DNA from 2 places in the Alteromonas nitratireducens genome. Region 1 is predicted to be linked to the other one. Evidence: predicted binding sites of a transcription regulator. Region 1 holds the regulator's gene; the other holds the start of a gene.
What was found. Region 1 encodes FNR, which switches genes on or off when oxygen is low (the NO sensors DNR and NnrR bind a similar motif). Its sites were predicted from a motif close to TTGATCTAGATCAA; they were not measured.
Positions count from the first base shown of each region.

Region 2: ccoG (cytochrome c oxidase accessory protein CcoG) is a predicted target of FNR. The motif match lies at 1,328-1,341, and genes of this name have one in related genera.

Region 1 is NZ_JBFNPK010000001.1:480,073-483,970, reverse strand. It holds gene ttcA (tRNA 2-thiocytidine(32) synthetase TtcA) at 1-520, opposite strand, end outside; gene uspE (universal stress protein UspE) at 607-1,527, opposite strand; gene fnr (fumarate/nitrate reduction transcriptional regulator Fnr) at 1,616-2,335, opposite strand; gene AB1N33_RS02110 (sulfite exporter TauE/SafE family protein) at 2,368-3,042, opposite strand; gene ccoS (cbb3-type cytochrome oxidase assembly protein CcoS) at 3,035-3,238, opposite strand; gene AB1N33_RS02100 (heavy metal translocating P-type ATPase) at 3,248-3,898, opposite strand, start outside.
Region 2 is NZ_JBFNPK010000009.1:39,981-43,878, reverse strand. It holds gene ccoG (cytochrome c oxidase accessory protein CcoG) at 1-1,258, opposite strand, end outside; gene AB1N33_RS09645 (MarR family winged helix-turn-helix transcriptional regulator) at 1,368-1,757, opposite strand; gene AB1N33_RS09640 (hypothetical protein) at 2,269-2,631, shown strand; gene AB1N33_RS09635 (hypothetical protein) at 2,696-3,058, shown strand; gene AB1N33_RS09630 (DUF3016 domain-containing protein) at 3,120-3,662, shown strand; gene AB1N33_RS09625 (ExeM/NucH family extracellular endonuclease) at 3,699-3,898, opposite strand, start outside.

The DNA.
Region 1 (3,898 bases):
CATGAAACATATTCAGGAAAAAGGTTTCCAGCATGTCATCGCGATGATGGCCCAGAGCAATCTTGGTGGCCCCGATTTCTTTTGCTGTCCGGTATAAAATGCCACGGCGTAAACGCGAGCACAGCGAGCAGGTTGTCTTACCCTCCGGAATTTTCTCTTTCACGATGGAGTAGGTGTCTTCTTCGACAATCAGATACTCAACGCCCAGTGATTCCAGATATTCAGGTAATACATGCTCCGGGAAGCCCGGCTGCTTCTGGTCAAGGTTGACCGCTACGATATCAAAATGTATCGGGGCAATCTTGCGAAGAAAAAGCAGAATATCCAGCATGGTATAACTGTCTTTTCCGCCAGACAGACACACCATGACTTTATCCTGATCTTCAATCATGCCAAAGTCGTCAATCGCTTTGCCTACGTTGCGGCGAAGACGCTTTTGCAGCTTGTTAAAGCTGTATTGTTGTTTCGATTGTGAGCGGGCGTCTGCGGCGGTGTCTTTAGGCTGTGCATCTGCGGTCATATCGGGGCTTACCTGTTACTACAAAATAGCCGACATTATAACGAAGCGTAGCCAGCGCTGCTATCCACGCCAGAAAAATTAACCGCTCAGCTTATGGGGCTTTTAAAACCTTCCGGTTTGAGCGCCAGCACATCGCACTTCAGTCCGTCAATGACGTGCTCCGCCGTATTTCCAATCAGTGCAGCGGATAAGCCCACCCGGCCAACGGTACCGATAATAACCAGTTCGGCGTCAAGTTCTCTGGCCAGCATTGGAATAACGCGCTCAGGTAAGCCTTCTTTTACGTAACAGCGGTCGGAATCAATACTGTACTTACCGGCGTGTCTGGCCATTTCTTCTTCATGGTGCGTTTTCACCGCATTGTTATAGGTATCAGGATCAAATTCTGGTACCTCAATGGCAATATTCAGTGGTGTGGCAGGAAAGCAATTGACCAGATTCACATGCCCGCTAAGTAACGTGGCATAGTCTGTCGCCGTCTGGGTAATGCGATCATTCAGCTGGCGATGTTCATCATCCTCGGTCCCCACATTCACCGCAGCGATAATATTTCCATCTGCTGGCCAGTCGTGCTCTTTTACCAGCAGTACCGGAGAAGGGCACTTTCTTAACAAATGCCAGTCGGTAGGGGTGAAAATAACCGAGCTCAGATCATTATGGGGCTTGGTGGCTTTAATCACTAAATCAGCGTTGTGCCGGGCTGCATAGGTGATAACGGCTTCATACGCGCGATTATTCCATTCAACCACAATATTGATGTCCTGATGCCCCTGATTGTCGAGTTGCTGTCGTAACCAGGCCGCTCTGTCGTCGATGACGGCTTTGCGCATAGCATCGCGTTCAGACTGACTCAGCATCGTGGTCATATCATAAGAGAAGTCGTAAACGACAAGCATGGCTGTGACGGTTGCCTGGGTTTTTCTGGCAATCTCCAACGCCCGGGAGAGCGCCGGTTGTGTCTCACGGTCGGCTTCAATAACAGCCAGAAGGTGCTTATAACGTATCATCCCCGTACTCCCTTAATCACAGTATTCCATTTTAGTGTAATACGTTACGCAGACTTTGCCTGTTGTTCTGGATCAACAAGCGGCGTACTTACACGGCCACGTAACTAAGTTTTTCATCCATTTTTTCAGTATCGAGGATGGTAATGAGCTTGCCTTCTACTTTAATGACGCCTTCTTTCTGGAACCGGGTGAGTAAACGGCTGATGGTTTCGATGGTCAGGCCCAGATAGTTGCCAATTTCATTGCGGGTCATGCTCAGGTGAAACTGTTTTCCTGAAAAGCCCCGCGCCTCAAAACGTTCTGACAACTGTGCAATGAAATACATCAGGCGTTCTTCCGCCGAGCGCTTATTCAACAGCATCATCATATCGTGATCCTGTTTAATTTCTGCGCTCATAAAGCTCATGATCTGATGTCTCAGCTTAGGGAGCTGCATCGAAATCTGGTCAAGGGTTTCGTAAGGAAGCTCACAGACCATTGCAGTTTCCAGCGCCTGGGTATAACTCTGATGCTTATTTTCCCGCAGCGCATCAAAGCCAATAATGTCGCCGGGGAAATGAAAACCGGTAATCTGTTCTTCACCGTCTTTGTTCGTCACGAACGACTTGAAGGAGCCTGAGCGAACGGCATACAGTGACTTAAATGGTGCGCCGGTGTGAACCAGCGTGTCATGTTTATGCAGTGGACGCTTTCTTTCGATAATGTCATCCAGTGATTCAATTTCAGTTTTGTTTAACGCAACCGGTAAACAAAGATGACTGAAACTGCAGTTCTGACAGTGAATTGAAAAGTTGCTTCCATTGCTCATGATTATTGCCTGTTATCCCGCTCGGTGAGTCGTTAGTTTATGGTGATACTATGTATTAACCGGTAGATCAAGAAAAACGAATATATTAACAGCCCGCTTGCGATGAATTGCCTGACACGCGGCTTCCTGAACTGTTTAAAAAGATAGTCAGCCCCGCTGCCAACTGCAAGCAGGGTAGGTAATGTGCCCAGTCCAAAACAAAACATGATAAAGGCGCCTTGTCCGGCCTGCTGACTGGTCAGCGACCACGTCAGCGTCGAATAAACAAGACCACAGGGCAGCCATCCCCAAATCAGTCCGTACGGCAGGGCGGCAAGCGGCGACCTGAAGGGTAAAAAGCGTTTAGACAGGGGCTGAATCAGCCGCCAGACGGCATTGCCTGCTTTTTCCAGATATGCCAGCCCTCGCCACCATTGCCCCAGATACAGCGCAAGCGCCACCAGCATAAGCGCACTTAACCAGGCCAGCACCTGTCCAAGTGCCGGCAATACTGCGGCCGACATTTGTCCCACGCCGCCTGCGAGGGCACCAGCCAGTGTGTAGCTAATGATACGGCCGAGATTATAGGCCAGCATATAAGGAAATGGACGACGCCGCGCCGGGACGGCCTGTTGTAACGCAGTAACAATGCCACCACACATACCGATGCAATGCACACCGCCGGCGAGTCCGATTAACAATGCAGATAAGCCTGTCAGCTCAGTCACGCCGTTTTTCCTGCGCAGCTTTGCGCTCTTCTGCCAGTTTCTTATCTTCCGGTGACAAGTCGTCATCAAACAGAATACTGTACCCCTGACGATCGAGATCGTCGAACTGATTTGATCGTACTGCCCAGAAGAAGATGACTACCGCAACGGCAACAATGATGATGGCGATGGGAATAAGCACATAAATAATACTCACGGCAGGTCCTCAGCGTAGCAGTCGCGTTGAATTGGTTACCACAATGATACTGCTCAGGGACATACCTACAACAGCCATCCACGGACTTAGCAGGCCAGACACGGCGAACGGCAGAATCAGCGCGTTGTAGCCCAGTGCCCACAGCATGTTCTGGCGAATTGTCCGTTTAGTTTTTTGTGCAATAGTGAGCAGATCGGCAATACAAAGCAGGCTGTCACCAAGCAAAATAACATCCGCGGCCGTTTTCGCCACATCTGTCGCGTTACCCACGGCGACAGAGACATCGGCACTGGCAAGCACCGGTGCATCATTAATTCCGTCGCCCAGCATCATGACCCGCTCACCGGCTTGTTGCAACTGATGGACTTCGTCATATTTCTGCCTGGGCGACAGCGTGCCTTTGGCATAGCTGATCGGCAACACGGCGGCGATATTGTCCACGTTTTGCTGACTGTCGCCACTAAGCAAAATGAGCTTTTTCTGACTCAGCTGTTTTACGGCGGCCTCGGCATCATGGCGTAGTGTATCACTCAACCGATAGGCCGCTAACACGGTTTCACCACATGTCAGTACTACATTGGGGGTGAAGGGGAGTGAGGGCAGTGTAACACCGGCAAAGGAAGGTGATCCCAGTTTGTAGTTACTGCCGTTGATGGTGCC
Region 2 (3,898 bases), on a different contig from region 1:
TACCGATAAAACGGTACTCGGGCAGCCCTTCAACCGTAACGGTGTAGGCATGGTCCTGCTGTGATTTGTTGAGCACTTTGAGCGTGTACACATTTTCAATCAGGCCGTCATTGGTTTCACGATAAAGCGAATTACGGTCGCGAATAATATCCACTTCCAGCGGCACACGGAGCAGAATATTGGCGACCAGCAAACCGCTCATCACCAGCAGCACAATCAGATAACCGACCAGCTTGGGCCGCACAATATGGGTTTTTCCGCCAGACAGCTCTTCTTCCGAGGTAAAGCTGATAAGGCCCTTGGGATAGCCCATTTTTTCCATCACGCCATTACAGGCATCGACACAGGCGCCACAGTTAATGCATTCATACTGCAGACCGTTGCGGATATCGATGCCGGTCGGGCAGACCTGTACGCACAGGTTACAGTCAATACAGTCACCCAGTCCCTTTTCCTGAACCTGTTCGTGGGTCATTTTCCGCGGGCGCGGGCCTCGCTGTTCTCCACGGTTGGCATCATAGGCCACGGTAAAGGTGTCCTTGTCAAACATGGCTGACTGGAAACGGGCATACGGACACATGTGGGTACACATAATTTCACGCATGTAGCCGGCATTGCCGTAGGTACAGGCGGCAAAGAAAATGACCCAGAAGCTGGTCCAGAAGCCGGCCTGAAATGTGAAGAAACTGCTGTACAGTTCGGTGACCGGGACAAAATAACCAACAAAGGTGAGAGAGGTGAGTAATGAAACCAGCACCCAGGCCGTTTGTTTTGCGGTCTTACGCATGAACTTATCGGCGTCCATTGGGCGCGCGTCCAGCTTCATGCGTTTATTACGGGGACCCTCAAAGGTTTTCTCAAACCAGGTAAAAATGTAAGTCCAGGTGGTTTGCGGACACATAAAGCCACACCATACCCGCCCGGCAAATGTGGTGACAAAGAACAGCGCGAAGGCGGCCACAATCAGAATATAGGCCAGTAATGTCAGGTCCTGTGGCCATAGCGTCAGTGAAAAAATGGTGAAACGCTGATTAACGATATCCAGCAACACCGCCTGATGACCGTCGTAACGCAGCCAGGGTATAGCGGCAAACATCGCCAGAAAGATAAAACCGAAAATTCGTCGGAAGGTTTCCAGTGGTCCCTCAACCTCACGCACGTAGATACGTCCGCGCGAACCGGAATGGGCAGCATCGTCGGTTTTGGGTTTGTGAATTTTGACGGGCGTCACATCCTTCACTGGGATTTTTTCGTTCATGGTTAGCCTTTTCACTGACTGAAGACGGGAATTAGCGAGGGGAGTATAACAAGGGACGGCGAGGAATGTTTAATTTAGATCAAGCTAATGTAAAGTCTGCCGGACAGTGTTAATCCTCGCTCTGCTCATGCTGAATGACACCAAGCCGGTGGTTAATTTTATCCAGCAGATAGTCAAGGGTCTGTCGCTCGCCAAAGGTCAGTCCTGCCATCACCTGTTCTGCCAGGATAAAGCGGTAGCGGGTCACTTCATCGATTAGGGTTTTGCCCGCCTCGGTTAACTGCACTGGTCTGGAACGCTTATCTTCCTGACAGGACAGCCGGATAAGCAAATCGCGGTCAATCAGCCGGTTTACGCAGGTAGTCAGTGCGCCTGAGGTGATTCGCACTTCCTCGAGCAGCAGGCCTGGTGTAGCAATAAACGGCGCCCCCTGGCGACGTGCACAGGCAAGTACATCATGTTCACTCTGGGTCAGTCTGTGCTGTTTTAGTGCCTGCATGCCCACATCGTCGGTATTGGCGGCAACGCCAATAAATTTGCCGACCAGTACGGCATCGTTGACGGGTAAGTGCGGGTGGATCTGTTGCCACTGCTGTTTCGCTCTCGCCAGCAGTGCCGGTAACTTGTTAAGTCGGTTGATAACGCACCTCGTTGTTGTGCACGCGTTTTTGTCTGATCAGTTCATCATGCTGCAGACAGCTTGGTTATCCTGTTACATACCCGAGAAAGGAAATTGCATGCCCCGAGCAGGAGTGGCAATAATACGCCCCAATGAAAAAGAATGTAAACACAGAATGCTGATAAAACAGGGTGTGTGTGGCGTCTGTGCGCAATGTTGTCGGGATCTTTTCATCCACTTTTTTGCCCCGGTCATGACACGGCATTACCCTGTCATACTCATACCTTTGGATTTAACGGCATAATTATTGGCGCTTACGCTTTGTGGGTCAGGTGGATATACTTTAACCAGTTATTGTGTAGTCTGAATAACGGGCGGGAGCCAAATCATTATGTATCGCTGGCTGATAGTATCCATTGAAGTCGTCTTGTTGGTGACAGTGCTGCGTGCACCGTTCGCCCAATACCTGCTGGGCGATATCCAGGACACGGTATCTGGCTGGATTGAAGAAGTGGCAACGATGCCACAAAAAGCGGAACTGGCAAATTTGCGAAACGCCATGTCAGGGCAGATGCAGGCGATGCGGCCGTTCCAGCGTGATTACCTCAATGATGTCATGCAAAACTCAAGCAGCATCGTGCGGTTCCATTCGATGTATTGTGTCAAAGGTGACAAAAACCCCTTTATCACTGGGGCGTCACTACGCTTTTTCTGTTCCCGGATTGAAGAAACTGAGCTATTAATGCTGTCGTGAGGGGAACGCTGAGGCTATACTGCGGTCAGTTTAACAGGAGTAAACAGGCAGGAGCCGACGCCTTATGTATCGCTGGCTGGTCATTTCTATCGAAGTTATCGTGTTAGTTATGGTACTGCGCTCACCCTTTGCGCAGTATCTGTTAAGTGATATTCAACAGTCGTTATCCGGCTGGATTGAGCAGATTGCTACGCTCCCACAACAGGCAGAACTGGACGCGCTGCGTAACGCCATGTCGGGTCAGATGCAGGCCATGCGCCCCTTCCAGCGCGACTATCTGAATACCATTATGGAAAACCCCGCCAGTATCGAAAGCTTTCATAAGCTGTATTGCGTTAAAGGCGATAAAAATCCCTATATCAGTGGTGCCTCACTGCGCTTCTTTTGCTCCAGAATTGAAGAAACTGAACTGCTCACCATGAAGTAGCCGGTTCAGGGTGAGTTCAGTAAGCTTAGCGTAGTGTAGCGTCTGAAAACTCAGGAGCAGCATGATGAATATGAAATCTGTTTTGTGCCTTGGTACGGCAATAGGTATCGCGCTTTCTCTGCCAGCCACGGCAGCAGAGTTAACGGTAACCTGGCAGGATCCGGACAGCTATCGTGATGTCGATCCGGCTAACCAGAGCCGCGTCGCCTTTCGCAAGCAGGTATTCGGGCAACTCGAAGCGTTTTTCGGGCAGTTGAGTGAGACTTTGCCGGAGACCTATCAGTGGTCGCTGACGGTCACTAATCTGGATCTTGCCGGGCAGGTATGGCCTGCCAGCTTCGTCGGGTTTGGTACCATCGGCTCTGATGTCCGTCTGGTCAGACAGATTGATATTCCCCGAATCGCGTTTCATTACACGCTGAAAGATGGCGACGGTAACCTTGTGAAGGACGCTGATGTGTCGCTTAAAGACATGAATTTCCTGAACAGCCAGGTACGCAGTCAGCGATGGCAGAATCTGGCGTATGAGAAAGCCATGCTCACGACCTGGTTTAATGACGAACTGGGTGAATTCAAAAAGCCGCCTGAGCAAGCGGAAGAATAAAAAAAACGGCGCGAAGTGCGCCGTTTTTTGTTTGGGTTATTTTCCTGTGTTCACGTAGCGAATACACAGTCCCTGGTTTTTAAAGGTGCTGCCGTCATGACGGAACAGTGACTGCCAGCCACCTTTCTTACATTGCGCCTTGTCTTCTGGCACCACATTCAGGTTCAGGCTGATAATGACAGGATCATGATCTGAGCTGCGGAATGCGTCAGGGGCATAAAGCGCATCCTGAGCCG